3 regions of the Streptomyces sp. NPDC079167 genome follow, and region 2 is predicted to be linked to each of the others. Evidence: riboswitches for the same ligand, from Rfam matches in the RefSeq annotation. Region 2 holds a riboswitch; each other region holds the start of a gene.

Region 1 (9,863 bases), on a different contig from region 2:
CGCTGCCAACGACGGCGCCTATCTGCAGTTCATCCGGGAACGCAACATGTCCGTGGGCCTGTACGCCCTGGACGCCGGCGCTCTCGACCCCCAGCAGCCGCACAAGCAGGACGAGGTCTACCTCGTCGTGAGCGGGCGCGCCTCGATCACGGTCGGTACGGAGACCACACAGGTGGCACGGGGGAGCGTCGTGTACGTACCGGCGGGAGCCGCTCACAAGTTCCACCACATCACCGAGGACCTCAGAGTGATGGTGATCTTCTCCCCGCCCGAGGGCTGACCCCGGTTTCCCGGGGGCGGGCCCCCTCGCGTCCCCATGTTCCCTAGGGGATCGCTCAGGGGACTTCAAGGGCTCCCGGACGCCCGTCGGCCACCCCCGCGCCTCTAGCATCGAGACAGGTACTCACAGAGACGAGGTAGCGGCGATGGCGGTGCGGGAGATTTTCGCGGGGATGCCCTGGTGGGTGAAGTGGGTCGCGGTGCCTCTCATCGCGATCGTCGTGTTCGGCGGCCTGATCGCCAGTGTGGTCGGGTTCGTCATCGGACTGCTGTTCAAGGCGCTGGTATTCGTCGTCCTCGTGGGCGGTCTGATCTTCGTCGTGCGGAAGTTCATGTCCTCGTCCGAGCGCAGCGACTGGTAGGAGCGTCGGCCGGACGACCGGGCACACGGGGCTCCGGCGTCAAGTGACGGGTCAAGGGATCCGACGATTAGCCCAGCTGAGCTAAGTCACGGTCGAAACCTCACTCGTGACTGAACGTACGGATACAGTGGCGTACCGCTGCCGCCAGCTGGGAAATGACGGTCCGTCACCATCCTGCCCAGTGGTTTGTGCGACCGTCCGGTCTCCGGACCCCAGGCTCGCGGCGGGCCCGTGGGGGCGGCCCCCGCGGGTGGGCGGAGAGCCCGTCACCATGCCTGGGGGTGACCTGTGACCACGGCATCGAGTACCGCTGTCCCGACGTTGATCGGTTCGGTTCAGCGGGCGTTGAGACTTATGGAGGCTGTGGGCACCCACCGGGACGGAGCGCCGGCCAAGCAGCTCGCCCGGGAGGCCGGGCTTCCCCTTCCCACCGCCTACCACTTGCTCCGGACCCTGACCCATGAGGGGTATCTCCGCAGGGAGAACGGCGTCTTCCTGTTCGGAGCCGCGGCCGAGCGGCTGGGGGGAGGCCCCGCGACGCCGCGCCCCGGGGTGATCGTCGAATCGCTCGCCCACTGGGCGGACGTCATCGGCGCCCCCGTGTACTGCGCCCTGTACAAGGACGGCGAGATCGAGATGATTGCCGTGGCGGAGACTCCGGCCGTCCCCGCGGTGCACGAGTGGGCCTCGTTCCGCGAGACGGGTCATGCCCACGCCCTCGGGCAGTGTCTCCTCGGCCAGCTCGACGAGCGTGCGCGCGAGGACCATCTCGACCGCCATCCGGTCCGGCCGCTGACGCGTTACTCCGTAAGGGACCGTCAGGCGTTGCTGAGCCGGCTGAGATCGATGAAACGTACGGAACCTGTCGTCGAACGGCAGGAGTACGCCATGGGAACCGTCTGCGCGGCCATCCCGATCACTGTCGGTAGCGCCGTGGCGGCCATGGCTGTTTCTCTCCCACTGCACCAAGAAGAACGGTTGCTCCCCGCAGTCGAACAACTACGCTGCGAAGTGACCACTCTCTTGCGCTCGTTCGTGTTCTCTATCAGTATCTGAAAAATCACTCCTTGTGATCTGCTATCGCGTGCACCACGATGGCGTCAATAGGGCCATGGGGGATCATTCCTGGCCAGTTTCATCTACTGCGGGGTTGAACGATGCGCGAGTCGGTTCAAGCAGAGGTCATGATGAGCTTCCTCGTCTCCGAGGAGCTCTCCTTCCGTATTCCGGTGGAGCTCCGGTACGAGGTCAGTGATCCGTATGCGATCCGGATGACCTTCCACCTGCCAGGTGACGCCCCCGTCACCTGGGCATTCGGCCGTGAGCTGCTGCTCGACGGTCTCAACAGCCCCAGTGGTGACGGCGATGTGCACATCGGCCCGACCGAGCCCGAAGGGTTGTCGGATGTACACATCCGCCTTCAGGTCGGCGCGGACCGTGCGCTCTTCAGGGCAGGCACCGCACCTCTTGTGGCATTTCTCGACCGGACGGACAAGCTGGTGCCGTTGGGGCAGGAGCACACGCTGGGTGACTTCGACGGCAATCTGGAAGAGGCGCTGGGCCGCATCCTCGCCAAGGAGCAGAACGCCGGCTGAAGTAGGAAGACCCGGCTGACCACCGGTCACCGGTGGCCCGGGTCCATGCGTCCGGTGTCCCGGCTCACGCCTTGCGGCGTCGTCCCCTCCCGGTCCGTGCGGGTGCAGGAGCTCCGGCTTCCGCGCCGAGCCCCGTGCGGTCCGCGGAGACCACCAGGGCCGCGAGCACCGTCGTCACCGGCACCGAGGCGACCAGCCCGATCGAGCCGATCAGCGTGCGGACGATCTCCTCGGCGACCAACTCGCTGTTGGCCACCGTGCCCACGCTGCTCTCCGCGATCGAGAACAGCAACAGCAGGGGAAGCGCCGCGCCCGCGTAGGCGAGTACGAGCGTGTTGACGACCGAGGCGATGTGGTCGCGCCCGATCCGGATGCCCGCCCGGTAGAGCCTGCGTACACCCATGGTCGGGTCCGCCTGGTGCAGCTCCCAGACCGCCGATGTCTGGGTCACGGTCACGTCGTCGAGTACACCGAGCGAGCCGATGATCACACCGGCGAGCAGCAGGCCGCTCATGTCGATGTCCGGGTACAGCCCATGGATCAGGCCGGTGTTGTCATCGGTGTTCCCGGACAGGCTCGCCCAGCCGATGAAGAGCGAGCCGAGCAGCCCGATCAGCAGCAGCGAGATGAGCGTGCCGATGACGGCCACGGAGGTGCGGGCCGTCAGCCCGTGGCAGGTGTAGAGGGCGATCAGCATGATGGCGCTGGCCCCGATCACCGCCACGACCAGGGGGTTCGAACCCTGCAGGATCGCCGGGAGGATGAACAGGGTCAGCACGGCGAACGACACGGCGAGTGCGATCAGGGCCATCAGACCGCGCAGCCTGCCCACCGCGACCACCACGAGCGCGAAGATCCCGGCGAGCAGCGCCATCGGGAACGAGCGGTCGATGTCGGTCACCGAGTACTGCAGGTCCCGGGGCGCGTCAGGTGCGTACGCGACGACCACCCCCTGGCCCTCGCGCAGCTGCCGGGGCGCGTCGGGCTGGACGACCTCGACGAACGTACGGCCCTTGTCCTTGCCGGTGGTCACCTCGACCGTGGCCTTCTTGCACTCCCCCGTCTGCTCGTTGACGGCTTCGCGTCCCGACGGGGTGGAGGTGTCTCCGGTCGGCGGCACCTGCGAGGCGTTGACGTCCGCACAGTCGACCCGCACGACCTCGGTGACCTGCCCGTCCTGGGTCTGACGGTCGAAGCCGACCCCCGTGCGTTCATGGGCGGGTGCCCCGCCGGGCCAGAAGGCCACGAGGCCGACCAGGACCGCCGTGGCGAAGGGGATCAGTACGGCCGCGATGACCTTGCGCAGGTGCTTGGACACGGGTGCGGCAGGCCCGTGGCTGTGGGTGTGGCCGTGCGCATGACTCTGTGCGCTGCCTGAGGCGGGGCCGTGGGGCTCGGGGGCGCTTCCGGGGGACGTCACCCCGCGATCATCCCAAGAACCGGGGATGCCCTCTGGCCAGCACGCCAGAACGGAGGTTAGCGTGGAGGCACATTTGTACACGCGGGAGCTCGGAGCACCGGGCTGAGAGGGCGCTGACCTCCGTACATCCGTACGGGACACGCTGCGCCGACCGCCGAACCTGTTACCGGGTAATGCCGGCGTAGGGAGTAGGTCTCATGACCACAGCGGACGCACGCACGCCTGCCTCGAATCAGAACGCCCCGCATGCGGAGGGCGAAGAGGCCGGGAAGTCCATCGGCTGGCACAAGGGGTACGTCCAGGGCTCACGCCCGGATCTCCGGGTTCCGGTCCGTCAGGTGCACCTCACCAACGGCAAGGACGTGACGCTGTACGACACGTCCGGGCCGTACACCGACCCCACCACCGACACCGACGTACGCCGGGGGCTCGCCCCGCTCCGGGAGAACTGGATCATCACCCGGGGGGACACCGAGGAGTACGCGGGACGGCCCGCGCGTCCCGAGGACGACGGGCTGAAGCACACCTCGCCGAGGGGCGGTCTGCGCAACCTGGACGCGGTCTTCCCGGGCCGCCCGCGCCAGCCCCGCCGCAGCCGCGACGGGCGGCCCGTCACGCAGCTCGCGTACGCCCGCCGGGGCGAGATCACCCCAGAGATGGAGTACGTCGCGATCCGGGAGAACGTCGGACCCGAGGTCGTGCGCGAGGAGATCGCGGCGGGCCGGGCGGTCCTTCCGGCCAACGTCAACCACCCGGAGACCGAGCCGATGATCATCGGCAAGCGCTTCCTGGTGAAGGTCAACGCGAACATCGGCAACTCCGCCGTCACCTCCTCGATCGAGGAGGAGGTGGACAAGATGACGTGGGCCACCAAGTGGGGCGCCGACACGGTCATGGACCTCTCCACCGGCCGCAACATCCACACCACCCGTGAGTGGGTCCTGCGCAACTCACCGGTGCCGATCGGCACCGTCCCCCTCTACCAGGCGCTCGAGAAGGTCGACGGCCGGGCCGAGGAACTGACGTGGGAGATCTACAAGGACACCGTCATCGAGCAGGCGGAGCAGGGCGTCGACTACATGACGGTGCACGCCGGAGTGCGGCTGCCGTACGTTCCGCTGACGGCCCGTCGCAAGACCGGGATCGTTTCGCGCGGCGGGTCCATCATGGCCGCCTGGTGCCTGGCGCACCACAAGGAGTCGTTCCTCTACGAGCACTTCGAGGAGCTCTGCGAGATCCTCGCGGCGTACGACGTGACGTACTCGCTCGGTGACGGGCTGCGCCCCGGCTCCATCGCCGACGCCAACGACGAGGCCCAGTTCGCCGAACTCCGGACGCTCGGGGAGCTGAACACCGTTGCCAAGCGGTTCGGCGTCCAGACCATGATCGAGGGGCCGGGGCATGTCCCGATGCACAAGATCAAGGAGAACATCGACCTCCAGCAGGAGATCTGCGAGGAGGCGCCCTTCTACACGCTCGGCCCCCTCACCACGGACGTCGCACCGGCGTACGACCACATCACCTCGGGTATCGGCGCGGCGATGATCGCCTGGTGGGGGACGGCGATGCTCTGTTACGTCACACCCAAGGAGCACCTGGGGCTCCCCAACCGTGACGACGTGAAGACCGGTGTCATCACGTACAAGATCGCCGCTCATGCGGCGGACCTGGCCAAGGGGCACCCCGGGGCGCAGGAGTGGGACGACGCGCTGTCGGACGCCCGGTTCGAGTTCCGCTGGGAGGATCAGTTCAACCTGGCGCTCGACCCCGACACCGCGCGGGAGTTCCACGACGAGACGCTGCCGGCCGAGCCGGCGAAGACGGCCCACTTCTGCTCGATGTGCGGTCCCAAGTTCTGCTCGATGAAGATCTCCCACGACATCCGGCGCGAGCACGGTGACGAGCAGGCCGCGATCGAAGCGGGGATGGCCGAGAAGTCCAGGGAGTTCGCGGCGAGCGGCAACCGCGTGTACCTGCCTCTGGCGGAGACGGGAGGCAGGTCGGCCGGCTGACACGGCCGGCTCGGCGGCGGCGGCCGGCCGGCTGATCCGGCCGCCACGGCGGAGGAGGGGCTCGCCAGGTCACCAGTGCCGGCCGGTCCGCCTCCGCCGAGCCCATCGCGAACGGCTTGTCGTCGTCGTCCGTCACGAGATGGATGCTGCCCTCCGTCACGCCGTCACCCGGCGGGTTCGTGGGGCGGTCCGGCGTAACGCGGTGCGGCAGCGGTCGTTTGCCGGGCCGTCAGATTGCGGCGGTAGAGCATGAAGAGTGCCCACAATGGCTGGTTCGAGCTGTTCGGCACCGTCCTGTCGTGCCTTCGAGGAACTTTCGGCGTCAGTATGGACACAGCCGTGCTGCAGGTCGATGTAAGTTTCCGCGGTCGCCCGAATGGTGTTGACCGTTTCCTTATCTGTGCTTTACCTTCCGCTGTGCTTGGCCGAAATTGGTGTGCGTCCCGAACGGGGGCGCCAGGGGAGGGAAGCACAGTGAACTGGTACCTGGCTGTACTCAAGAACTACGCGGGCTTCGGCGGGCGTGCGCGCCGCAAGGAGTACTGGATGTTCGTACTCTTCAACTTCATCGTCGCGGTGGTCCTGAGCGTGCTCGGCATGGCCATCGACTCGCAGATTCCTTACATCATCTACCTGCTGGCCGTGATCATCCCGACGATAGCCGTCGTCGTGCGCCGCCTGCACGACACCGGCCGTTCCGGCTGGTGGATCCTGATCTCGTTCGTGCCGCTCGTGGGCGGCATCATCCTGCTCGTCTTCATGTGCAGCGAGGGTGCGCGCGAGGTCAACGAGTACGGCCCGAACCCGAAGCTCGCCCCGCAGGGGATCTGAGCTCCTCACCGGGTGTGATGCCCGCAGAGGCCGGAGCGGCAGCGAGCCGTTCCGGCCTCTGCCGTGCCGGGCCCCGCCGGATCACTCCGGCTGGTGCTCCGGGCCGCCGTAGTCCGGGCTGGTGAAGTCGGGACTGGTGAAGGTGGGGCGGGGGCCGGCCGAGGGGCCGTCCTCCGGTCCGGAGAAGTCCGGCCTGCTGTAGCCGATCTTGGGGATCCGGTTGGCCGAGCGGTGCGGGGTGCGCGAGGCGGGCCCCGCGGTCGGATCGGCCAGCGCGTCCCGGAGGAAGGGCAGGATTCCGCGTTCCAGCAGAGCGTGGCGCCATGCCTCCCGGGCACGCGCCACGTCCTCCGGCAGTTCCTCCTCCTCGTCCACGGCCGGCAGCGCGGTGGCGCCGTTGCGCAGGGCGGTGGCGAGGAGACCGACCGCGGCGACGAGGATGGCGGCGGCGGCGACGGCGGCGAAGAACCATCCGGCGGCGACCATGGTCCCGGCGAAGGCCGGGGCCGGGCTGAGCGCCTTCAGGGGGTAGCCGACGGCCAGGAATATCAGCGCGGCCGTACCCGCGAGGACCGGTGCAAGCACGGCGATCACCGCGAGGGTGCCGGCGCCCGTGGTGTCGGATTCCTCCGTGCCGGTGCTCAGGACGGACCCGTGGGCGTCCGGTTCCCCGGGGCCGCGCAGCTCACCGCGTACCTTCACGTAGTGGTCGTACTCGGTGGCCGCCGCCGCGGTGATCAGCGGCGTGGCGTTGAGCGCCATGGTCCGCAGCTGTTCGGTGTTGAGACGGTCGCCGACTCCGTCCAGATCCGGCCGTTCGTGAGCATGACGCAGCGCGTCGGCAAGGATCCGCTCGTACTCGGGGCGGTCCTCGGCCAGCAGGTGCGGAGCGCTTTTCATGTGCATCCCCCGATGCTCCGTAAGGCCTGACCGACCGTACGGGCCGGGCGATCGGGCGGAAACGGAGGAGAGCCTGCGACTGGTACGCCGATGGTAGAGCGCCTACGGCACGGGGTGACAGGGTGTTTCCGGAAATTGGCCCAGCTGCTGACGGTGTCGGGTCGTCATGCGTCTTCCCCGACCACCGTCAGTCATGCAGGGGGAGTTGGACGACCAACAGCTTTCCGGCCATGGTCACTCCGCCGTCCATGGCGATGGCGAGCCCTTCCGCGTAGACGTGCGGACCGTCCACCACGGGCCGTGGCACGTCCTCGCCGTCCTCCGCTCCGACCTCTCCGAGGAGATACGGAATGGGGCTGTGACCGTGGACGACGCGCTGTCCGCCGTACGTCGACATCAGTTCGCGAACGGCCTCGGCGCCGCCCTCGTCGCGGAAGGCGAACCGCTTGGTGAGTTTGCGGAAGAGGTCCCAGCACTCATCGGCGTCGTTCCGCGTGAGAATGGCGTGCACCGTGTCATTGACGTCCTCGATGGTGGATCCGTAGTCGAGGTAGGCGGTCGTGTCGGAGTGCATCAGCAGATGCCCGTCCTCCTCGACCACGGCATCGAGCCGGGACATCCACTGGAGGTGGACGTCCTGGAGCCGTTCCATGTCCGTCTTCTGGCCGCCGTTGAGCAGCCAGGCGGCCTGGAAGGTCGCCGTCCCTGCACCGGAGTTCACGGGGGTGTCGCCGAACCTCTTGGCGCCGAGCAGCAGCAGTTCGTGGTTGCCCATGAGCGCCTTGCAGTACCCGCCGGCGGCTGCTGCCTCCGCGGAGAGACGCATGACGAGATCGATGACGCCGATGCCGTCCGGGCCGCGGTCGGTGAAGTCGCCGAGGAACCAGAGCCTGGCGTTGCCTGCCGCCCAACGGCCGTCGGCGTCGACGAGGCCCTGCTCCCGCAGCGCGGCCAGGAGCTCGTCCAGATAGCCGTGGACGTCGCCGACGGCGTACAGCGGGCCGCGGCCGGAGTCGGCGGCGGGCCGGGTCTCCTGGACGGTCTCCACCTGGACGGTGTCACCGCGGTTGATCACGGGGAGATCACGTTCGGTGGGGGTGTACCCCTCCGGCGGTTCGTCGCCCACCATGGCGCTGCCGGGGTGCGGCATGGGCGCGGGCACGGGCACCTGCGCATACGGCGGTACGCGGAAGTCACGCAACGTCGCTGTCCGCACCACGGGTTCCTGACCGGCCCCCTGAGTCATCGACCCCTCCACCACCGTCGCGCCTCCGTACACCTGACGGGCCCTGCCTGGTAGAGGTGGTCCGCGGTGTCGTGCGCCCATCATAGGAATGCGGATCGTGCTGTGTGACGCACCAGGGGTGTTGAATCCGTGCGAGCACCCGGTTCACCGGCCGTTTGGTCCGGATTAATCCGTTCAGTCCCCGGCGGGTGATCGCGGAGGGCTGACGGTGGTGCGTGGCGGACGCCGTTGAGAGGACGTCCGGACGATGAGCTCCGTCGGTATCACCTGCTCCACCGGGCCGTCGTGTTCGACTCCTTCGATGGCGTCGATGAGGAGCTGGACAACTGCCGTGCCGATTCTGCGGGGCTTCAGCGAGAGCGTGGTGATGGGGGGCTCGGTGGACGCGTACACCGTGGATTCGCTGCAGCAGACCAGCAGGAGGTCCTCGGGGACCCGCAGGCCGTAGCGGCGCGCGGCGGCCAGCAGATCGGTGCCGTTGGGGTCGAAGAGCCCGTAGACGGCGTCGGGGCGGTCCGGGCGGGCGAGGAGACGGTCCGCTGCGACGGCGCCGGCGCAGGGGTCGTGGGCCGGGTAGGACTCGTAGACCGGGTCCTGGCCGACCCGCTCGCACCAGTGCAGATAGGCGGTGGTGGAGAGCCGGGTGTACGTGTCGGTGGTGGTGCCGGTCAGCAGCCCGATGCGGCGGGCTCCCGCCGCCGCGAGGTGGTCCAGGAGGTCGAGGACGGCCGCCCGGTGGTCGTTGTCGACCCAGGCGGTGACCGGGAGCGTGCCTGCCGGGCGCCCGTCGGAGACGACGGGAAGCCCCTGGCGGACGAGTTCGGTGACCACCGGATCCTGGTCCGAGGGGTCGATGACGACCGTGCCGTCGAGTGCGACGTTCGACCACACGTCGTGGCGCGAGGTGGCGGGGAGGATCACGAGGGCGTAACCACGGGCGAGCGCGGCCGATGTGGCGGCTCTCGCCATCTCCGCGAAGTAGGCGAATTCGGTGAAGGTGAAAGGTTCATCCCCGTACGTGGTCACGGTCAGGCCGATGAGCCCCGACTTGCCGGTACGGAGGGTTCGGGCAGCCGCTGACGGGCGGTAGCCCAGCCGTTCGGCGACCTCGCGGACATGGCTGCGGGTGGCGTCCGGGAGCCTGCCCTTGCCGTTGAGCGCGTCGGACACGGTCGTGATGGAGACGCCGGCCGCCGCGGCTACATCCCGGATCCCCGC
Region 2 (9,863 bases):
TACGTCGAGGCTGGGCGCCCCGCCCGTCCCCATGATCAGCCGGGACGAGAACGCGGTGGAACCGAGCGTGAGGAGGTCGTCGGACATGGTCAGCCTCCCTGGACCGCGGTGAGGACCTCGACGCGGTCGCCGTCGGCGAGCGTGGTGGCCGACCACCGACCGCGCGGCACGACGGCCTCGTTCACCGCGGCGGCTACCCCGGAGGGCGCGGTGGTCAGCCCCGCGACCAGCGTGTCCAGCGCGGTGCCGGCGGGCACGGTGCGGCCTTCCCCGTTGACGGACACGGAAACGGCCTCGGAATCGGGCACGGAAAGGGTCTCGGGCCGGGAAACGGGCACGGAACCGGGCTCGGAATCGGGTACGGACTGCGTCATACGGGCTGCTCCTGCGGCGCGGGGGCGGTTTCTTCGGGGGAGGAGGCCGGTGAGCTCTCCGGGGAGGCGGCGGCGAATCGGTGCGGCGCGAAGGGGCGGCCCAGCTCGGGCAGCTCGCCGGTGGTCAGCACATGGGCCATCACATCGCCGGTGACCGGGGTCAGCAGCACCCCGTTGCGGTGGTGCCCGGTGGCGAGATGCAGCCCCGGCAGTGCCGTGGGCCCCAGCAGCGGCGCGTTGTCCGGCGAGGCGGGCCGCAGGCCGGCCCGGGTCTCGGTCAGCGGCAGCTCCGTGATGCCGGGCATCAGCTCATGGGCGTCCCGCAGCAGCTCGTACACCCCGCCCGCGGTGACCGTGGTGTCCCAGCCCATCTCCTCCGTGGTCGCGCCGACCACCAGCTCACCGTCGGCACGCGGGACCAGATAGACCTGGCTGCCGCGCACGACCGCCCGCACCGTCCGGCTGAGGAAGGGCGCGTAGGCGGAAGGCACCCGCAACCGCAGCACCTGGCCCTTGACCGGGCGTACCGGCGGCAGGACAGCCTCGGGAACGCCCTGGAGCCGGCCGCTGAGGCTGCCGCCGGCGAGTACCACCTGGCCGGCGGCGAGCTCCGTGCCGTCCGCCAGGACCGCTCCCGTGGCCCGGCCGCCCGTGACGGAGAGCCGCTCGGCCCAGTCCCGGCGGAACACCACGCCCGCCCGCTCGCAGGCGGTGACCAGGGCCGAGGCCAGCCGCCTGGGATCCACCTGGTGGTCGCCGTCGACCCGCAGCCCGCCACGCACGCCGGGGGCGAGCATCGGTTCCAGACGGCGGCACTCGCGGCCGCTCAGCCACTCGGACTCCAGCCCCGACCGCTGCTGCAGAGCGTGCAGCTCCCGCAGATGCGCCCGGTCGTCCGAGTCCAGCGCGACGGACAGGGTGCCGCAGGCGCGGAAGCCGGTCTCCTGCCCGCTCGCCTCCTCCAGCTCGGCCACGAACGCCGGATAGCGCGCGGCCGAAGCCACGTTGAGGCCGAGCAGCGTCTGCTCGCCGTAGTGGAGTTCGGTGACGGCCGCGAGCATCCCGGCCGCGACCTGGGCCGCGCCGCCGCCCGGCGCGGGATCGGCCAGCGTGGTGCGCAGCCCGTGCAGGGCCGACCGCCACGCGGTCACCAGCCCGATGATGCCGCCTCCGACGACCAGGACGTCGGAACTGTTCGTCGAGATGCGCATGGGCGTCCAGCCCCTCCCTTCGCCGGCATGACCCGGATCAGGTTCGTACGGTCGGAGGCCGGCCAGCCTCCCTCTCAGCCCGGTACGCCCGGACTCCCGCGAGTGCCTTACGGCGGCCAGCCTAGACCCCACGCCTCGCGGCCCGTAAGGGACCGGTACCCGTGGCCCGCCCGCCGGTGGCAGACCCTAGGGTGGACAGGTGAGCCAGCAGACACAGGAACCGGCAGCGGGACAGCGGCCGAACGGGGTCGTGATCGTGGGCGCCGGCATGGCCGGAGTGCAGACGGCCGTGGCCCTGCGCGAACAGGGCTTCACCGGCCCGGTCACCCTGATCGGTGCCGAACCCCACCAGCCGTACGACAGGCCGCCCCTGTCCAAGGCGGTCCTGCTCGGCAAGGCGGAGGACTCCGCCTTCGACGTCGACTTCGAGGCCCTGGACATCACCCTGCGCCTGGGGCTCGACGTGGCCGGACTGCGTGCCGGGGCGCACGAGCTGGACACCCCGGAAGGGCCCGTCGGCTACGACGTCCTGGTCCTCGCCACCGGAGCGGAACCGGTCGCACTGCCCGGTTCCGAGGGCGTGCCCGGCGTCCATCTGCTGCGCACCCTCGACGACGCGGCACGGCTGCGGCCCGTCCTGGAGCGGCAGCACGAGGTGGTCGTCGTCGGCGCGGGCTGGATCGGCGCCGAGTTCGCCACGGCGGCCCGCGCGGCCGGGTGCGCGGTGACCGTCGTGGAGGCCGCCGGCCGGCCCCTCGCGGGCACCATGCCCGCCGAGGTCGCCGAGCCGATGGCCGCCTGGTACGCCGAGAGCGGAGCCGAACTCCTCACCGGGGCCCGGGTCGCACGTGTCGAGGAGGGCGCCGTCCACCTCACGGACGGCCGGTTGATCCCCGCCGGGGCAGTGGTCGTCGGCATCGGCGCCAGGCCCGCCACCGCGTGGCTCGCGGGCTCGGGCATCGCCCTCGGCCCCGACGGCTCGGTCACCGCGGACAGCTCGCTCCGCACGTCGCTGCCCGATGTCTACGCCGTGGGCGACTGCGCCTCCTTCCCCTCCGCCCGCTACGGGGAACGGCTGCTGGTCCACCACTGGGACAACGCCCTCCAGGGGCCGAGGACCGTGGCCGCAGCCCTCGCCGACGGCGCGGTCAGGACGTACGACCCGGTGCCCTACTTCTGGTCCGAGCAGTTCGGCCGCTTCGTGCAGTACGCCGGCCACCACGCGGGCGCCGACACACTGCTGTGGCGGGGCGACCCCGGTGACCCGTCCTGGACGGTCTGCTGGCTGCGGCAGGGGGTCCTGGTCGCCGTGCTGGCCGTCAGCAGGCCCCGCGACCTGGCGCAGGGGCGCAAGCTCGTCGAAGCGGGCGCGCGGATCGATCCGGCGCGGGCCGCCGACTCCTCCGTACCGCTGAAATCGACGGTCCTCCAGGGGTAGGCACGGTCTCGTACGCCCGGCCCGGGTACCGGCTGTCGGTCCGGGATGGCACGCTTGTCCCTGTGACCGAGATTGACGCAAAGATCGATGCTCTCGTCCCCGCATGGCTCCACCTTCCCGACATCGCGGAAATGCTCGATGTCGAGGTGACGCGCGTACGGCAGCTGGTCAAGGAAGGCCAGCTGATCGCCGTACGACGTGGTGAGAACCGGGCGCTCCAGGTGCCTGCCGCCTTCATCGACGGCAACAAGGTGGTCAAGGGCCTCGTAGGGACCCTGACGCTCCTGAGGGACGACGGCTACAACGACGAAGAGATGCTGGACTGGCTCTTCACCCCCGACCCGACCCTGCCCGGCACGCCCGCGCAGGCCCTCAGCGAGAATCGCGGTACGGAGGTGAAGCGCCGGGCCCAGGCGCTCGCCGTCTGACCGGACGACCGTGAGCGGGGTGCGGGCCGTGGCACTTCACGGGCCGCACCCCGCCGTGACCGGGTCTGCCGGCACGGCGGTCCATCGACGTACGGCGCGTTGTCGCCGCATCAGTGATCCAACGACGTACCGACGGGGGAAATCTTCATGTCCACGCCTCGCGACCAGCTCTCCGGCGCCCGGCTCTATCTGTGCACGGACGCCCGGAAGCGGCAGGGGGACCTCCCCGAGTTCCTCGACGCCGTGCTGGCCGGCGGTGTGGACATCGTGCAGCTGCGGGACAAGGGCATGGAGGCGGCCGAGGAGCTCGACCACCTCGCGGTGTTCGCCGACGCCTGCAAGCGCCACGGAGCGCTCCTCGCGGTGAACGACCGGGCCGATGTCGCCCATGCTATCGGCTCCGATGTGCTCCACCTCGGCCAGGGCGATCTTCCGGTGCCGGCCGCCCGCGCCGTCATCGGCGACGACGTGGTGATCGGCCGCTCCACCCACGCCGAGGCCGAGGTCGACGCCGCCGTCGCCGAAGCCGGCGTCGACTACTTCTGCACGGGACCCTGCTGGCCCACCCCGACCAAGCCGGGCCGGCACGCCCCGGGCCTCGGCCTGGTGCGCTACGCCGCCTCGCTCGGCACGACGCGGCCGTGGTTCGCCATCGGCGGGATCGACGCCGGCAATCTGGACGAGGTGCTGGACGCCGGCGCCCGCCGCGTCGTCGTCGTGCGGGCGATCACCGAGGCGGCGGACCCGGCCGAGGCGGCGGCATCGCTCGCACGACGCGTCCGGGCATACGCCCTCTGAGCCCGGCGGCCTCGCGCCCGGCCGGGCCGGCTGTCCGAAGGGTGGACAAAAGCCACCTCATTCCGGGCAATTCGCTCGCTCTGGTTGGGGTACCGCCAGGCCCTGGTTAACCTCCCAGTATGGCCCTTGGTACACCTTCCACCCGGACAGATCACGCGCGCACCGTGCGTGACCTGCTCGCGACCGGCGAGATGTCGTTCTCGTTCGAGTTCTGGGCGCCCAAGACGGAGAAGGGCGAGCGGAACCTCTGGAACGCCCTGCGCCGGGTCGAGGCGGTGGGACCGAGCTTCGTCTCCGTGACGTACGGGGCCGGCGGTTCGACCCGCGCCGGGACGGTCCGGGCGACCCAGCAGATCGCCGCGGACTCCACGCTCACGCCCGTCGCCCACCTCACCGCCGTCGACCACTCCGTGGCCGAACTGCGCAACATGGTCGGGCAGTACGCCGACGCCGGTATCCGCAACATCCTCGCGGTCCGCGGCGACCCGCCCGGCGACCCGATGGGCGAGTGGATCGAGCACCCGCAGGGCGTGCGCTACGCGGCGGATCTCGTCCGGCTGATCAAGGAAGCCGGTGACTTCTGCGTCGGCGTCGCGGCCTTCCCCGAGATGCATCCGCGCTCCGCCGACTGGGACACCGACATCGGTCATTTCGTGGACAAGTGCCGCGCCGGTGCCGACTACGCGATCACCCAGATGTTCTTCCACCCGGAGAGCTATCTGCAGATGCGTGACCGCGTGGTCGCCGCGGGTTGCGACACCCCGGTCATTCCCGAGGTGATGCCGCTCACCAGTGTCAGACAGCTGGAGAGATTCGCGCAGCTCAGCAACGCGTCCCTGCCTTCCTCGCTGAAAGAGCGCATCCTCGCCGCGAAGGACGACCCGGCGGCTGTACGCTCCATTGGCATCGAGTTCGCAACGGAGTTCTGCGCGAAACTGCTCTCCGAGGGTGTCCCGGGGCTGCACTTCATCACGCTCAACAACTCGACGGCGACACTCGAGATCTACGAGAATCTCGGACTGCACAAGCAGTCCTGACCGGCCGTACCCGCCACCGACCGGGGCGGTGGCCGTAGGAGGGGGCGGGCGTGGGCTGGACGGTCCTCTACATCGCATTCGGCATAGTGGCGTTGTGGCTGCTGGGCGAGGTGCTCCTGCAGTACAAGGCACGCCTGCGCTGGCGGCTCCTCGCCTTCGCCGGTTTCCTCGGTGTGGTCCTCGGCGTCCTGATCCCCTCCGTGCTGGTGATCGTCCTCGGGGCGATCGCCTTCGCGACGGGCCAGACGTATGTGACGCTCTCCTTCAGGCGCGGCTTCTCGACGGGATGGGCCATCGGCGGCAGCCCGGGTGAGAGCCGCCGCCGGCGCGGGGCGGGCGGCGCGGAAGGGAAGAAGCCCACGCTCGAGGTCTCCGGCGTGGAGTACGAGGGGGACGACCGGCAGACGCAGGCAGACCCCGCCGCCGTCTACGCACCGGAGCCGCTGCCGGACGACACCGGGCAGTACGGCGTCTACAGCGATCCCGCCCCCGCGGGCCGCGACGGCCAGGGCGTGCACGGCGAACCGCAGCATCAGCACGCCGGCTACGACCCGTTCGACGGCTACGGCCGGCCGGCCGGCCAGGACTCCTACGGCGCGCAGGGCGGCTACGGGAGCCAGGACACCCACCAGGACCAGGGCACCTACCCGGGCCAGTACGACCACGGGACCGACCAGGCGGGCTACGCCCCCTACTCCGACCCCTACATCGGCACGGGCACGACCACCGGCACCGGGCAGTACGCGGCGCACGACGGCTACGGCAGCGGCTACGACCCCTCGTACGGCGCCGGGCAGCAGCCCGCGGACCCGTACCCCGAGCAGTACACCGAGCAGTACACCGACACGCCGCCGGGCGGCGTCTGGGTCCCGCAGCAGCGTGAGAGCGACCGGTACCCCCCGCTGCCGCCGGAAGCACCCGCCCAGCCCGCTCCGTACGGCAACGGGTACGACACCGGCCAGAACGAGCAGTACCGCTACTGAACCGCGGACCGGCCGCCCGCACCCGGCGGCCGGTCGTGGTGCGCCGGGCGCGGGCTCACTGCGAGCCCCGGAAGCCGTCGCCCTCCACCACGAGTCCGGCCACCAGCGCGCCCGACATCCCGGCGTGGGCCGGCCCGCCGCCCGGATGCGACCAGCCGCCCGCCAGATACAGACCCGGCAGCGGGGTGCGGTTCCCGGAGTGCAGATACGCGCCCCCCGCCCCGGCCAGCGCCGGTGCCGGCACCGAACCGCCCTCGGCTCCCGTGTCGGCCGCGGTCTCGGCGGGCGTGCGCACCTCGGCGTGGATCATCCGCTCGCGGAGACCAGGGACGGCCTCGGCGGCCCGGTCGATCACCGTGTCCGCGAACCGCCGGCGCAGCTCGGCGTCCGTCCAGTCGACCGGGCCGTGCGGAGCCACCGTCACCATCAGGGTCACCGCCTCGTGTTCCTCGTCGGGGCGGGTGGCCGGGTCGTCCGGGCGCAGCACCGTCACCGTGGGCCGATCCGCCGTCCGGCCGCCGAAGACCGCCTCCTGCTCCGCGCCCGGGTCCGCGGCGTGCACCACGGTCCGGTGCACGGCGCCGGCCTCCCGGGCGCCGCGCAGCGACAGCAGGACGACGAAGCGTCCCGGTGCCGGAGCCCGGTGCTCCCCGGCGGGCCACCCCTCCCGGGCCGGCAGGAGCCCGGGCGCCGGCTGAGCGCCGAGGACCACATGGTCGGCCTCCACACCGGTGCCGTCCGCCAGTTCGATCCCTGCCGCCCGCCCGTCCTTCTCGGACACCCGGACCGCCTCCGCGCCGAAGACGAACTCCACCCTGCGGGCCAGGCACCGCTCGTACACCGCGTCGGCCAGCGCGCGCATGCCGCCCGCGACGTACCAGGTGCCGAACGTCTCCTCCATGTACGGCAGTAGGGCCGCGGCGGCCGGGGCGCGGCGGGGGTCGAGCCCGTACGACAGGGCGTAACCGTCGAGCAGGGCCGCCAGCCGGGGGTCCGCCAGCTCCCAGGCGCCCACCTCCGCCACCGTCCCTGCCTCCCGGGCGGCGCGCAACAGCCTGCGCCTGCGCACGGCGGGGTAGGGGTCGCGGCCCAGGGGGCGCGGGTCCTCGGGCAGCGGCTCCTCCAGCAGCGGCCTGCGCGACCGGTCCCAGGCGGCCCCGGCCCGGCCGAGGAAGTCCCCCCAGCGGGCCCCGGCCCCGTCACCGAGCGCACGGTCCAGCGCGCGGACCACCCCCGCCCGCGAGGCGTTGGGCAGGGACACCGTCGTGCCGTCCGTGAAGAGATGGCGGCTCGCCGGGTCGACCTGGGTGAGCGTGACGCACTGCTCCAGGCTCTCCTTGCCCGTCTTCACGAACAGGTCGCGGTAGACCGCGGGGAGATGCAGCAGCCCGGGGCCGGTGTCGAAGACGAAACCGTCGCGTGCGTACCGGCCGACCGAGCCGCCGTGGGTCTCCGACCGCTCGTACACCGTCACCCGGTGGCCTGCCACGGAGAGCCGGGCAGCCGCCGCCATCGCGCCGGTCCCGGCGCCGATCACCGCAATTCGTGCCATGTCAGTGACCCTAAGGGGTGCCACCGACAGCTCATTCGTGAGGCCGGTGCCTGCCCCCGCCGGACGTTTCTCCTCGCGGTACCGGGCCCCGTGGCGCAGGGCTGAGTATCTCTACCTAGTGCCGGAGATGAGTAGGGGCGCGGATGGGCTCCCACCTGCGCGGACGGAAGAGTGGGGACCACGGAAAGGGCGTGGCGCCCGGACCGCCGGCACGGGGCGGCGGAACGGCGCGGCACCCCGGACGTAACGGGGGCGCACGACGCGGAGCTCCGGGACCACGGGGGACAGCACGGGGTCACGGGGGAGGGCTTCGCGGCGGTACGGACGCCGGTCCGGCGGAATTCGGGGGGATCGAATTCCACCGGACCGGCGTTTGCCGTGCGGAGGTCGTCTCAGCGCCCGCTGACCCGGCCGTGCAGGAGCAGGGACAGTGCGGAGTGCACGTCGTCGATCGTCCGCTCGGGCTGGAACGCCTGCCAGTCGAGAGCCGCCACCAGGACCATCCCGACCAGCGCGGCGGCCGTCAGCTGGATGTCGATCTCCTCGCTGAGCTCGCCCCCCGCCACGCCTTCGCGCAGCACCTCCTCGACGACGGCCACGGCCTCCTGGCGCACGACCAGGAGGGTCGACTGCCAGGCACGGTTGGTGCGCCAGAGCTCGGCGACGTACAGCTGGGTGAAGGCCGGGTAGCGGTCGATGAAGACCAGACCGGCCCTGATCATCGCGTCCAGCGCCTCCACACGGGTGCCGCCCCGCGCCTCCGCCGAGTCGGCGGCCGAACGCAGTGACTGGGTGAGCAGGCCGACGCCGTGCCGCAGCAGCTCCTCGAACAGCTCGGTCTTGCTCTTGAAGTTGTAGTAGACCGTGCCCTTGGCCACCCCGGCGCGTTCGGCGATCTCGTCGACCGTCGTCGCGGAGAACCCTTTCTCCGCGATGAGGGTCACCGCCGCCTCGTAGAGCTTCTGCCGGGTGACCTGTCGGCGCGTGGTGCCACTGCTGTCCATGCCCTTGATTCTCACAGGTCCCGGCACGGTCACAGACTCAGCTCCGGGTGCAGCCGGTCCAGGGTCCACACCTGCTTGCGGCGGGCGGACAGTGCGGTCAGCGCCAGAGCACCCGCGGTGAAGGCCAGCAGCACGGCGCAGCCCTGCCAGACCGGGCCGAGCCCGCCGCCCGTGATCAGCCGGCGCAGCCCGTCCACGACGTAGGTCATCGGCAGGTAGGGGTGGATCGCTCCGAAGAACCCGGGACTGGTCTGGACGGGATAGGTGCCCCCGGCCGAGGTCAGCTGCAGCATCAGCACCGCCAGGACGAGGATCCGCCCCGCCGCGCCGAAGCGGGCGTTGAGCCACTGCACGATCGCTGCGAAGCAGCAGGTCACCAGGGCCAGGAAGCCCACCGTCCCGGCGGCGTGCGCCATCTCCAGACCGAGCTGCCAGTGCAGCACCGACATCAGCGCGGCGACCTGGAGCAGGCCGGTCGCCGCGACGGGCAGCCAGCCCGCGAAGGCGATCCGCCAGGCCGGCGCCCCGGCCGCGAGCGCCCGCCGGTTGAGCGGCTGGATCAGCATGTACGCCACCATCGCGCCCACCCACAGCGAGAGCGGGATGAAGTACGGGGCGAAACCGGTGCCGTAGTTGGGCGCCGCGTGCAGCGAGGAGGAGGCCAGTCGCACGGGGTCGGCCATCACCCCGGTGCGGGCGTCGCGGTCCTTCTTGTCGTAGTCGGGGATCTTGCCGACCCCGTCGTTCAGTCCCTGGGCGAGCGTCGAGGAGCCGTCACCCAGCCGGTACAGCCCACTGTCCAGGGTCGTGGCGCCCGCCTTGAGCTTCCTGACGCCGGCGTCCAGGTCCCCGGCGCCCTTCCTGGCGGTCCCGAGACCCGTGTGGAGCGAGTCGGCGCCCTTGGCGACCTTGTGCGCTCCCGTGTTGAGCGCGTTGATCTTCTTCACGGCGGACTCCAGGTCGGAGTCCAGGTCCGGCGAGCGCTTCGCCAGGGCGTCGGCCTGCTTCTCCAGGGTGGACAGCCGGGCCCGCAGCTTC
Region 3 (9,863 bases), on a different contig from region 2:
AGCGTCGCAGGACCGGCCGTGCGGCCGGCATCGACCCCCGCGGGATCGCCGAGCTGAACCGCCGGATCCGGCACCGTGAGGTGCCGAGCGATCCCGAGGAGCGGGCGACCATGCAGAAACTGGTCGCCGAGCAGTTGGGGAAGATGGAGCGGGGCGGCCGGTGGCTGCCGTACTGGCTGGGCTGCATGGGCCTGATCGCGGCCGGCATGCTCGTGCTCGGAATCGTCGCCGGCTCACTGACCGCCCCGCTGATCTTCGTCGCCGGGGTGGCGGTGTTCTGCTCCTGGGGCTACTGGATGCGCCGCCGCGCCCTGGAACTCCACCGCCACATGCGGTCCGCCCTGCGGAACCACTGCTGACGCCGGCCGTGACCGCCCGGTCCTCCGGCGGACCTGAGTACCTCGGCGTGTCTGCGACACTGGAAGAACCATGCCTAAGCCCGGAGAACTCACTTTCGTCGCGCCCCGTGGAGCCAAGCGGCCGCCGCGGCACCTCGCCGACCTCACCCCCGACGAGCGCAAGGAAGCAGTCGCCGCGACCGGCGAGAAGCCCTTCCGTGCCAAGCAGCTGTCGCAGCACTACTTCACGCGGTACGCGCACGACCCGGCGGAGTGGACCAACATCCCGGCCGCCTCACGGGACAAGCTCGCCGAGGCGATGTTCCCCGACCTGATGTCGGTGATGCGTCACATCAGCTGCGACGACGACACCACCCGTAAGACGCTCTGGAAGCTGCACGACGGCACGCTCGTCGAGTCCGTCCTCATGCGCTACCCGGACCGGGTGACCATGTGCATCTCGTCACAGGCCGGCTGCGGGATGAACTGCCCGTTCTGCGCCACCGGGCAGGCGGGGCTCGACCGCAATCTGTCGACCGCCGAGATCGTGCACCAGATCGTGGACGGCATGCGGGCCCTGCGCGACGGCGAGGTCCCGGGTGGGCCTGCCCGGCTGTCCAACATCGTCTTCATGGGCATGGGCGAGCCGCTCGCCAACTACAAGCGAGTGGTCGGGGCGATCCGTCGGCTGACGGACCCGGAGCCGGACGGCCTCGGGCTGTCGCAGCGCGGGATCACCGTGTCCACGGTGGGCCTGGTGCCGGCGATGCTGCGCTTCGCCGACGAGGGCTTCAAGTGCCGCCTCGCGGTCTCGCTGCACGCCCCGGACGACGAGCTGCGCGACACCCTCGTCCCCGTGAACACCCGTTGGAAGGTCCGTGAGGTCCTGGACGCCGCGTGGGAGTACGCGGAGAAGTCGGGTCGCCGCATCTCCATCGAGTACGCGCTCATCCGTGACATCAACGACCAGGCGTGGCGGGGCGACCGGCTGGGCCGGCTGCTCAAGGGCAAGCGGGTCCACGTCAACCTCATCCCGCTGAACCCGACCCCGGGCTCGAAGTGGACCGCCTCGCGGCCCGAGGACGAGAAGGCGTTCGTCGAGGCGATCGCCGCCCATGGTGTGCCGGTGACCGTCCGGGACACCCGCGGCCAGGAGATCGACGGCGCCTGCGGGCAGCTGGCGGCGTCCGAGCGCTGAGGAGGCACCACGGACGACGGGCACTATCCGGCCGGTAGGGCGTGATCCGGCCGGTGTAGCCTGGCCGGGAAATCAACTTCATATTCCGACAGGGGAGCGCCACAGCGCTGAGAGTGCGGCACCGAGGACAGGTCGGCCGCAGACCCTCTGAACCTCGCCCGGGTCATTCCGGGTAGGAAGTTCGGACCTTACTCAAGCTGTTGCGCCCTGCCCGCTCGCCGAGCGGGCAGGGCCGCGTCTCTTCCTGGTCACCTCCAGGAGGAATTCACCATGAACACCACGACGAAGTACGCGGCGACCGCTCTCGCCGCCGCACTCGGCGTCACCGCGCTCGCGGGCTGCGGCGGCTCCGAGGACAAGGCGTCCGACGACACGGGGGCCGGCTCCAAGACCGTCACCCTCGTCAGCCATGACTCGTTCAACGCCTCGGACGCCGTCCTGAAGGCGTTCACCGCCGAGACCGGCTACAAGGTCAAGGTACTCAAGAGCGGTGACGCCGGGGCAGCGCTCAACCAGGAGATCCTGACCAAGGGCTCCCCGCGCGGCGACGTGTTCTTCGGCGCCGACAACACCCTGCTCTCCCGGGCCCTGGACAACGGCCTGTTCACACCGTACGAGGCGAAGGGCCTGGACCGCGTCTCGGCCGACACGCAGCTCGACGCGGACAAGCACCGGGTCACGCCCGTCGACACCGGCGACATCTGCGTCAACTACGACAAGAAGTACTTCGCCGACAAGAAGCTCGACCCGCCGAACTCCTTCGACGACCTGCTGAAGCCCGCGTACAAGAACCTCCTCGTCACCGAGAACGCCGCGACCTCGTCGCCCGGCCTCGGCTTCCTCCTCGGCACCGTCGCCGCCCACGGTGAGAGCGGCTACCAGGACTACTGGAAGAAGCTCAAGAGCAACGGCGTCAAGGTCGTCGACGGCTGGGAGCAGGCATACAACGAGGAGTTCTCCGGCTCCGCGGGCGGCAAGAAGGCCAAGGCCGACCGGCCGCTCGTCGTCTCGTACGCCTCCAGCCCGCCCGTCGAGGTGTTGTACGCCGATCCGAAGCCCGCCGAGGCCCCGACCGGTGTCGCCACCGGCACCTGCTTCCGCCAGATCGAGTTCGCCGGCCTGCTGGACGGCGCGAAGAACGAGGCCGGCGGCAAGGCCCTGCTGGACTTCCTGATCAGCAAGCGGTTCCAGGAGGACATGCCGCTGAACATGTTCGTGAACCCGGTGGTGAAGGACGCGAAGCTGCCGGAGCTCTTCACGAAGTTCGGTGCGGTCGTCGACAAGCCGGCGACCGTCGCTCCGGAGAAGATCGCCAAGAACCGTGAGCAGTGGGTCCAGTCGTGGTCCTCGCTCGTCGTGAAGTAGTCGCGCGGCCCCCGTGGAGGGGGAACGCGGTGCGGCTCGGCCTCATGGCCGTGCCCGTCGCGTTCTTCGCGCTGTTCTTCGCCTACCCGGTCGTCGCGATCGTCGGCCGGGGCCTGAAGACGGACGGAGCCTGGCAGTTCGGCCGGATCGGCACGGTGCTGAGCCGGCCGGACATCATCGACGTCCTCTGGTTCACCACCTGGCAGGCCCTCGCCTCGACCGCTCTCACCCTGCTGATCGCGCTGCCCGGCGCCTATGTCTTCGCCCGCTTCGACTTCCCCGGCAAACAACTGCTGCGTGCCCTCGTGACCGTGCCGTTCGTCCTGCCCACCGTCGTCGTGGGCACGGCGTTCCTGGCGCTGCTGGGACGCGGCGGGTTCCTCGACGAGCTCTGGGGAATCCGCCTCGACACGACCGTGTGGGCGATCCTGCTCGCCCATGTGTTCTTCAACTACGCGGTCGTCGTACGGACCGTCGGCGGCCTGTGGTCCCAGATGGACCCCCGCCAGGAGGAGGCCGCCCGGGTGCTCGGGGCCGGCCGCCTCGCCGTCTGGCGGCGCGTGACCCTGCCCGCGCTCGCCCCGGCCGTGGCCGCGGCGGCCCTGATGGTCTTCCTCTTCACCTTCACCTCCTTCGGGGTCGTCCAGATCCTCGGCGGCCCGGCCTACTCCACGCTGGAGGTGGAGATCTACCGGCAGACCGCGCAGCTGCTCGACCTGCCGACGGCCGCCGTACTGACGCTGGTGCAGTTCGCCGCGGTCGGCGGGATCCTCGCCGTCCACACGTGGACCGTACGGCGCCGTGAGACCGCGCTGAAGCTCGTCGATCCGGCGCAGACCTCCCGCCGCCCGCACGGAGCAGGGCAGTGGGCGCTGCTCGGCGGGGTGCTGCTGACCGTCCTGCTGCTGATCGTGGTGCCGCTCGGCGTACTGGTGGAACGCTCCCTGGACACCTCGGGCGGCTACGGCTTCGGCTTCTACCGCGCGCTGCAGTCGGCCGACGCGAGCGGCTCCACCTTCCTGGTCCCGCCGCTCGACGCCATCGGCAACTCCCTGCGTTACGCGCTGGTCGCGACGCTGATCGCCCTCGTGGTCGGGGGTCTCGCCGCGGCTGCACTGACCAGAAGGGCAGGCCCGCTGGTACGCGGTTTCGACGCCCTGCTGATGCTTCCGCTCGGAGTGTCGGCGGTCACCGTCGGCTTCGGCTTCCTGATCACGCTCGACAAGCCGCCGCTCGATCTGCGTACGTCCTGGATCCTCGTGCCGCTCGCCCAGGCACTGGTGGGCGTCCCCTTCGTCGTACGGACCATGCTGCCCGTCCTGCGCGCGGTGGACGACCGGCTGCGGGAGGCCGCGGCGGTGCTCGGCGCGTCGCCGCTGCGGGCCTGGCGGGAGGTCGACCTGCCGCTGGTGCGGCGGGCGGTGCTGGTGGCGGCGGGCTTCGCCTTCGCCGTGTCGCTCGGTGAGTTCGGCGCGACCGTGTTCATCGCACGCCCCGACAACCCCACCCTGCCGGTCGCCGTCGCCCGGCTGCTGGGGCGGTCGGGCGAGCTCAACTACGGGCAGGCGATGGCCCTCAGCACGATCCTGATGCTGGTCTGCGCGGTGTCGCTGCTCCTGCTCGAACGTATCCGTACCGACCGATCCGGGGAGTTCTAGAGATGCTGACAGTGGAGTCGGCCACGGTGCGGTTCGGGAAGCGGACGGCCCTGGACGCGGTGGACCTGCAGGTCGCCGACCACGAGATCGTCTGCGTGCTGGGCCCGAGCGGCAGCGGCAAGTCGACGCTGCTGCGGGCCGTGGCCGGGCTCCAGCCCCTGGACGGCGGGCGGGTGTTCCTGGACGGCGCGGACCAGGCACGGCTTCCGGTGCACCGGCGCGGGCTCGGACTGATGTTCCAGGACCACCAGCTCTTCCCGCACCGGGACGTCGGCGCCAACGTCGCCTTCGGACTGCGGATGCACGGCGTCCCCCGCCCGGAGCGCGACCGCAGAGCCGCTGAACTCCTGGACATGGTCGGCCTGCCCGGGGCCGGGCGGCGGGCCGTCGCCGCCCTGTCCGGCGGCGAACAGCAGCGGGTGGCCCTCGCCCGGGCCCTGGCACCACGCCCGAAGCTGCTGATGCTGGACGAACCGCTGGGCCAGCTGGACCGGAGCCTGCGCGAACGGCTCGTCGTCGAACTGCGCACCCTCTTCGGCCGGCTGGGCACCACGGTGCTCGCCGTCACCCACGACCAGGGCGAGGCATTCGCGCTCGCCGACCGGGTCGTGGTCATGCGGGACGGCCGGATCGCCCAGGCGGGCACCCCGCTGGAGGTCTGGCAGCACCCCGCGTCGGCGTTCGTCGCCCGCTTCCTCGGCTTCGACAACCTGGTGGACGCCACGGTCACGGGCACGGCCGCCGACACCGTCTGGGGCAAGGTCCCGGTGCCCGAGGACTCGCCGCAGGGCGCGTGCGAGCTGCTCGTGCGGCCGGGCGGCGTCCGGATCGGCGGCCCCGGGGAAGGCCTGCGCTGCACGGTGGGCGTACGCACCTTCCGCGGCCACCACGTCACCGTCACCCTGCACCCCGACGACGGGCCGGCCCTGGAGGCGGAGTGCTCCCTGCGGGACACCCCGGAGGAGGGGGCCACCGTGGGCGTGACCTTCGACCCGGCTGAGACGGTGGTTCTGCCCCCGGCCCGAACCCTCCGGGTGGCGGCCGGTCCCCGAGCCTGATCCTCTGGACAGGGACATCCGGAAAGGAACCAGGGACCATGGCTGACTCAGCGCGCGAGGGCATCGACATCACCCGCGTCGTCGCGGCGCGCCGCGACCGTGTGTTCGAGGCATGGACGGATCCCGAGGACTTCGCCGCCTGGTACGGAGGCGACGCCGACGTGCCCCTCGACCGGATGTCGATGGATGTCACGCCTGGCGGCGAATGGAGCCTGGTCATCGTGGTGCCCGGTGCGGAGATGCCCTTCCACGGTGTCTACCAGGAGGTGTCCGCCCCCGAGCGGCTCGTGTTCACGCTCGAGGACGGAAGCGCGCCCGCCGGCACCGAGGGCGAGACCGTCACGGTCACCCTCACGGAGCGGAGCCGGAACTCCACCGAGATGGTCTTCCGGCAGAGAGGCGGCCATCTCACCCCCGAGCAGTACGCGGCGGCCGAGGACGGCTGGGAGGCGTTCTTCGACGCCCTCGACACCCGGCTCGCCGCCGGCTGAGCCCGTCGGGGCCGGGTCAGCCCGCCAGCCGGGCGAGCGCCCCGGCCGCCTCCTCCACCGTGTCCACGAGCGCGATGCGGGACTCCATCGCCCGGCCCGCCGCGAGCGCGCTCAGCAGCGGCCAGGCGGGCAGCTTCTCGGTCCAGTGCGCGCGGTCGACCAGGACCATCGGCGTGGGCGCGGAACGCGACTCGTAGTAGTTCGGCGTCGCGTTGTCGAAAATCTCCTGCACCGTTCCCGCGGCCCCCGGCAGGAAGATCACACCCGCGGTCGAGCGGGCCAGCAGCCCGTCCTCGCGCACCGCGTTCGCGAAGTACTTGGCGACGTGGTCGGCGAAGGCGTTCGGCGGTTCGTGGCCGTAGAACCAGGTGGGGATCGCGACCGAGGACCCTCCGTCGGGCCAGCGCTCCCTCACGGCGAAGGCGGCCATGGCCCAGTCGGTGACCGACGGGCTGAACGACGGCGCCGAGGCGAGGAGTTCGCAGGCCTTCAGCAGCATGGCGTCGGAGTGCGGAGCCGCGTACGCGCCGAGGTTGGCCGCCTCCATGGCGCCCGGCCCGCCGCCCGTCGCGACGGTCAGCCCGCTGCGCGCCAGATCCCTGCCGAGCATGGCGGCGCCACGGTACTCCTCGGAGCCGCGGGCCATCGCGTGGCCACCCATCACGCCCACCACACGGGCGCCGGTGAGGTGTTCGTCCAGCGCGTCGGAGACCGCGTCGTCGTGCAGCGCCCGCAGCATCGAGGCGAAGACGTCGCCGTTGGTCCTGGTCAGCTGGAACCAGCCGTACGCCCGCGCGTCGGGGGTCGCGGCGTAACCGCCCTCCGCCAGGCCCTCGTACAGGGCGTCGGGGGTGTAGAGCAGCCCGCGGTACGGGTCGAAGGGGAGGCCGGGCACCGGCGGGAAGACGAAGGCCCCGTCGGCGCGTATCTTCGCCTCGGCGCGCGGCTCCACGCGACAGCCGAGGAAGACGGCGCCCCGGGTGCCGGTCGCGAGCAGCGCGTCGCTCCGGTCCGTCAGATCGACGGCCTGGATCCGGTGGCCGGCCAGGTTTCCTGCCGCGACTGCCTGGTCGAATGCGGTGAGCGTCTCGATCTCGACGCCGGGTGCGTAGGTGTACTCGTCCGGTTTCTCCACGCCGCCATGCTACGTACCGCCCCGGCGGCCGAGGTCACTCCGTCAGAGGCAGTGCCGCCAGCTCCGCGATCGCCCAGGTCAGCGGGGCGAAGACGGCCAGCAGCACCAGCGCCCGCAGGGCGGCGGCCATGCGGAGCGAGGAGGCCGGGGCGCCGAGCCGCAGCAGGGTCCTGGCCGTACGGGCACGGGCCTGCCGTGCCTCGAGCGCGGTGGTCAGCAAGGTCGCCACGGTGCAGCCGATGACGAGTACGGCGCCGAGCGCGGTGAGCGGACCGAAGGGACGGTCCCCGCCGGTGTAGAGCACGGAGGCCGCGATCACCCCGGACAGCACCGCGCAGACGATTCCCAGCGGGCGGCCGATCCTGCACGCCTCGTCCATCAGGACCCGGCCCGCCAGCAGCCGTACGGCCCCCGGGCGCACCGCCTGGAGCAGCCGTCCGCACAGATGGGTGAGACCCGGCCCCGCCATGGCCAGGCCGATCGCGGTGAGGATCCAGCCCGCGAGCACGGCCGCCGGGGTGGAGTCGAGCCGGCCCGGCAGGGGGAACGGGCTGCCCGCCGAGCCCCGGCTCGCGTACGCCTCGACCGCGAGCCCGGCCGCCGTGAGCGCGACCCCCCACGGCAGCCCCTTCGGCACCGGGGCGGGCGCGAGGTCCTCCTCGGCCTCCTGGGCGTCGGACGGGGCGACCGGCCTGGAGCGCAGCGCGAGCCCGCCGGCCGCGGACGAGGCCAGCGGCACCAGGGCCAGCAGGGTGAGGGCCGCGGCGAGGGGCAGCGGGGTGCCCGCGCCCAGGAACTCGGCCGCGCCGCCGTCGAAAGGCAGGCCGGTCAGGTCGCCACGCAGGTGGAGGAAGAAGAGCAGCGCCACCACCGAACCCAGCGTGGTGGAGACCGCGGTCGAGATCGCCGCCAGCAGGGCGAGCCGCGCCGGTCCGAGGCCGGCGGCGAAGAGCCCGGGGCGAGGGCGGGTGCTCGGGTCCGTACGCGCGACCGCCACCGCGAACTGCACGGTCGCCGCGAGGGGAACGGCGCACCACAGCAGCCGCAGCACGGAGCTCGACGTGTGCGCCGGGTGCCCGGAGGCGTACCCCAGGGTGCACAGGAGCAGGAAGCCCACCCCCGCCGATGCGGCGGCGAGGAGCAGCCGCCGCATCAGGACCAGGGGGTGCGAGCCGCGGGTCAGACGGAGAGCGAGCACGCCGAGCGGCCTTCCGTATCGGCCGCGGCGGGCAGGGAGACGGTGGTGACGCGGCGGCCGTCCAGGAGGCCGACCACACGGTCCGCGAGCCGGGCGATCTCCGCGTCGTGGGTGGCGAGCACGACGGTGATCCCGTGCGACCGTGCCGCCGTGGTGAGGGTGCGCAGGAGCTGGGTGCGCTCGGCGTGGTGCAGCGTCGCGGTCGGCTCGTCCGCGAAGATCACGGACGGCGACCCGGCCAGGGCGCGGGCCACGGAGATCCGCTGGCGCTGCGACTGGAGCAGGGTGTGCGGCCGCTTCTTGGCGAGCGGGCCGATGTCCAGGCGCTCCAGCCACTCCATGGCGGCCTTCTTCGCCGCCCGGTGCGAGACGCCCCGCAGCAGCAGCGGCAGGGCGGCGTTCTCCCAGGTGCTGAGCTCGGGCACGAGCTGGGGCTCGGCCGCGATCCAGCCGAATCTCTCCCGGCGGAGCCGTTCGCGCAGCCTGGGGCCCATGGTGTGCACGGGCACGCTGTTGAACCAGACCTCGCCCTGCTCGGGTACCAGCTGTCCGGAGAGGCAGTGCAGCAGCGTCGACTTCCCGCACCCGCGAGGCCCGGACACGGCGAGGACCTCGCCGTCGCGGACACCGAGGGAGACACCACCGAGCCCCGGTGATCCGTTGTGGGAGTGGTGCAGGGAACGTGCCCAGATCACGTCGTTGTCGGGCGGGGCCACCATGGCGTACACCTCGGTTCGGATCAGATTTCCTGTCCCCGGTAACGGGGGGACGAATACAACGAGAAAGAAGCCGATCGGTCACTCGGCACGCTAGGCAGCCGGAGCGAGGTGTCGGGACAGTACGCGGCCCGGACGCCCCCCTTCTCACTCGAACGGGTGCATCCGGGCCGCGTGTGGTCCGTATGAAATGACTGCCGGAAGCTCCGGGAGCGGCAGCCGGTGTCGGTCAGAGCTTCGCCCAGGCCTCCGTCAGGACGCCGCGCAGAATGCCCTCGATCTCGTCGAAGGTCGACTGGTCGGAGATCAGCGGAGGGGCGAGCTGGACGACCGGGTCGCCGCGGTCGTCGGCCCGGCAGTAGAGGCCGTTCTCGTACAGCGCCTTGGAGAGGAAGCCGTACAGGACGCGCTCGGTCTCCTCGTCGGTGAACGTCTCCTTGGTGGCCTTGTCCTTCACCAGCTCGATGCCGTAGAAGAAGCCGTTGCCGCGGACGTCGCCGACGATCGGCAGGTCGTGCAGCTTCTGCAGCGTCGTCAGGAACGCGTTCTCGTTGTCCAGGACGTGCTGGTTGAGACCCTCGCGCTCGAAGATGTCGAGGTTGGCGAGCCCGACCGCGGCGGAGACCGGGTGGCCGCCGAAGGTGTAGCCGTGCAGGAAGGTGTTGTCGCCCTCGTAGAACGGCTCGGCCAGCCGGTCGGAGATGAT

What was found. Region 2 has a riboswitch for thiamine pyrophosphate ahead of thiO (glycine oxidase ThiO). Riboswitches for the same ligand answer to the same signal wherever they lie in the genome.
Region 1: it holds a riboswitch for thiamine pyrophosphate, as region 2 does, so the genes downstream of both, thiC (phosphomethylpyrimidine synthase ThiC) here and thiO (glycine oxidase ThiO) in region 2, are expected to answer to the same signal.
Region 3: it holds a riboswitch for thiamine pyrophosphate, as region 2 does, so the genes downstream of both, AB0P41_RS26140 (thiamine ABC transporter substrate-binding protein) here and thiO (glycine oxidase ThiO) in region 2, are expected to answer to the same signal.

Annotation. Positions count from the first base shown of each region.
Region 1 covers NZ_JBFBLO010000003.1:285,722-295,584, forward strand. The annotation lists gene AB0P41_RS08945 (cupin domain-containing protein) at 1-280, shown strand, start outside; gene AB0P41_RS08950 (DUF5326 family protein) at 432-641, shown strand; gene AB0P41_RS08955 (helix-turn-helix domain-containing protein) at 930-1,697, shown strand; gene AB0P41_RS08960 (SsgA family sporulation/cell division regulator) at 1,799-2,236, shown strand; gene AB0P41_RS08965 (YibE/F family protein) at 2,301-3,656, opposite strand; TPP riboswitch at 3,728-3,861, shown strand; gene thiC (phosphomethylpyrimidine synthase ThiC) at 3,854-5,668, shown strand; gene AB0P41_RS08975 (DUF805 domain-containing protein) at 6,143-6,499, shown strand; gene AB0P41_RS08980 (hypothetical protein) at 6,581-7,405, opposite strand; gene AB0P41_RS08985 (metallophosphoesterase) at 7,587-8,645, opposite strand; gene AB0P41_RS08990 (LacI family DNA-binding transcriptional regulator) at 8,820-9,863, opposite strand, start outside.
Region 2 covers NZ_JBFBLO010000001.1:4,249-14,111, reverse strand. The annotation lists gene AB0P41_RS00075 (thiazole synthase) at 1-87, opposite strand, end outside; gene thiS (sulfur carrier protein ThiS) at 90-374, opposite strand; gene thiO (glycine oxidase ThiO) at 371-1,585, opposite strand; TPP riboswitch at 1,583-1,695, opposite strand; gene AB0P41_RS00060 (FAD-dependent oxidoreductase) at 1,785-3,023, shown strand; gene AB0P41_RS00055 (Rv2175c family DNA-binding protein) at 3,086-3,451, shown strand; gene thiE (thiamine phosphate synthase) at 3,599-4,249, shown strand; gene metF (methylenetetrahydrofolate reductase [NAD(P)H]) at 4,369-5,286, shown strand; gene AB0P41_RS00040 (hypothetical protein) at 5,337-6,269, shown strand; gene AB0P41_RS00035 (NAD(P)/FAD-dependent oxidoreductase) at 6,325-7,821, opposite strand; gene AB0P41_RS00030 (TetR/AcrR family transcriptional regulator) at 8,214-8,825, opposite strand; gene AB0P41_RS00025 (YhgE/Pip domain-containing protein) at 8,855-9,863, opposite strand, start outside.
Region 3 covers NZ_JBFBLO010000013.1:104,247-114,109, reverse strand. The annotation lists gene AB0P41_RS26150 (hypothetical protein) at 1-359, shown strand, start outside; gene rlmN (23S rRNA (adenine(2503)-C(2))-methyltransferase RlmN) at 430-1,536, shown strand; TPP riboswitch at 1,617-1,733, shown strand; gene AB0P41_RS26140 (thiamine ABC transporter substrate-binding protein) at 1,807-2,901, shown strand; gene AB0P41_RS26135 (iron ABC transporter permease) at 2,946-4,559, shown strand; gene AB0P41_RS26130 (ABC transporter ATP-binding protein) at 4,562-5,617, shown strand; gene AB0P41_RS26125 (SRPBCC domain-containing protein) at 5,656-6,108, shown strand; gene AB0P41_RS26120 (Rossmann fold nucleotide-binding protein) at 6,125-7,243, opposite strand; gene AB0P41_RS26115 (hypothetical protein) at 7,278-8,441, opposite strand; gene AB0P41_RS26110 (ATP-binding cassette domain-containing protein) at 8,423-9,160, opposite strand; gene AB0P41_RS26105 (aspartate aminotransferase family protein) at 9,387-9,863, opposite strand, start outside.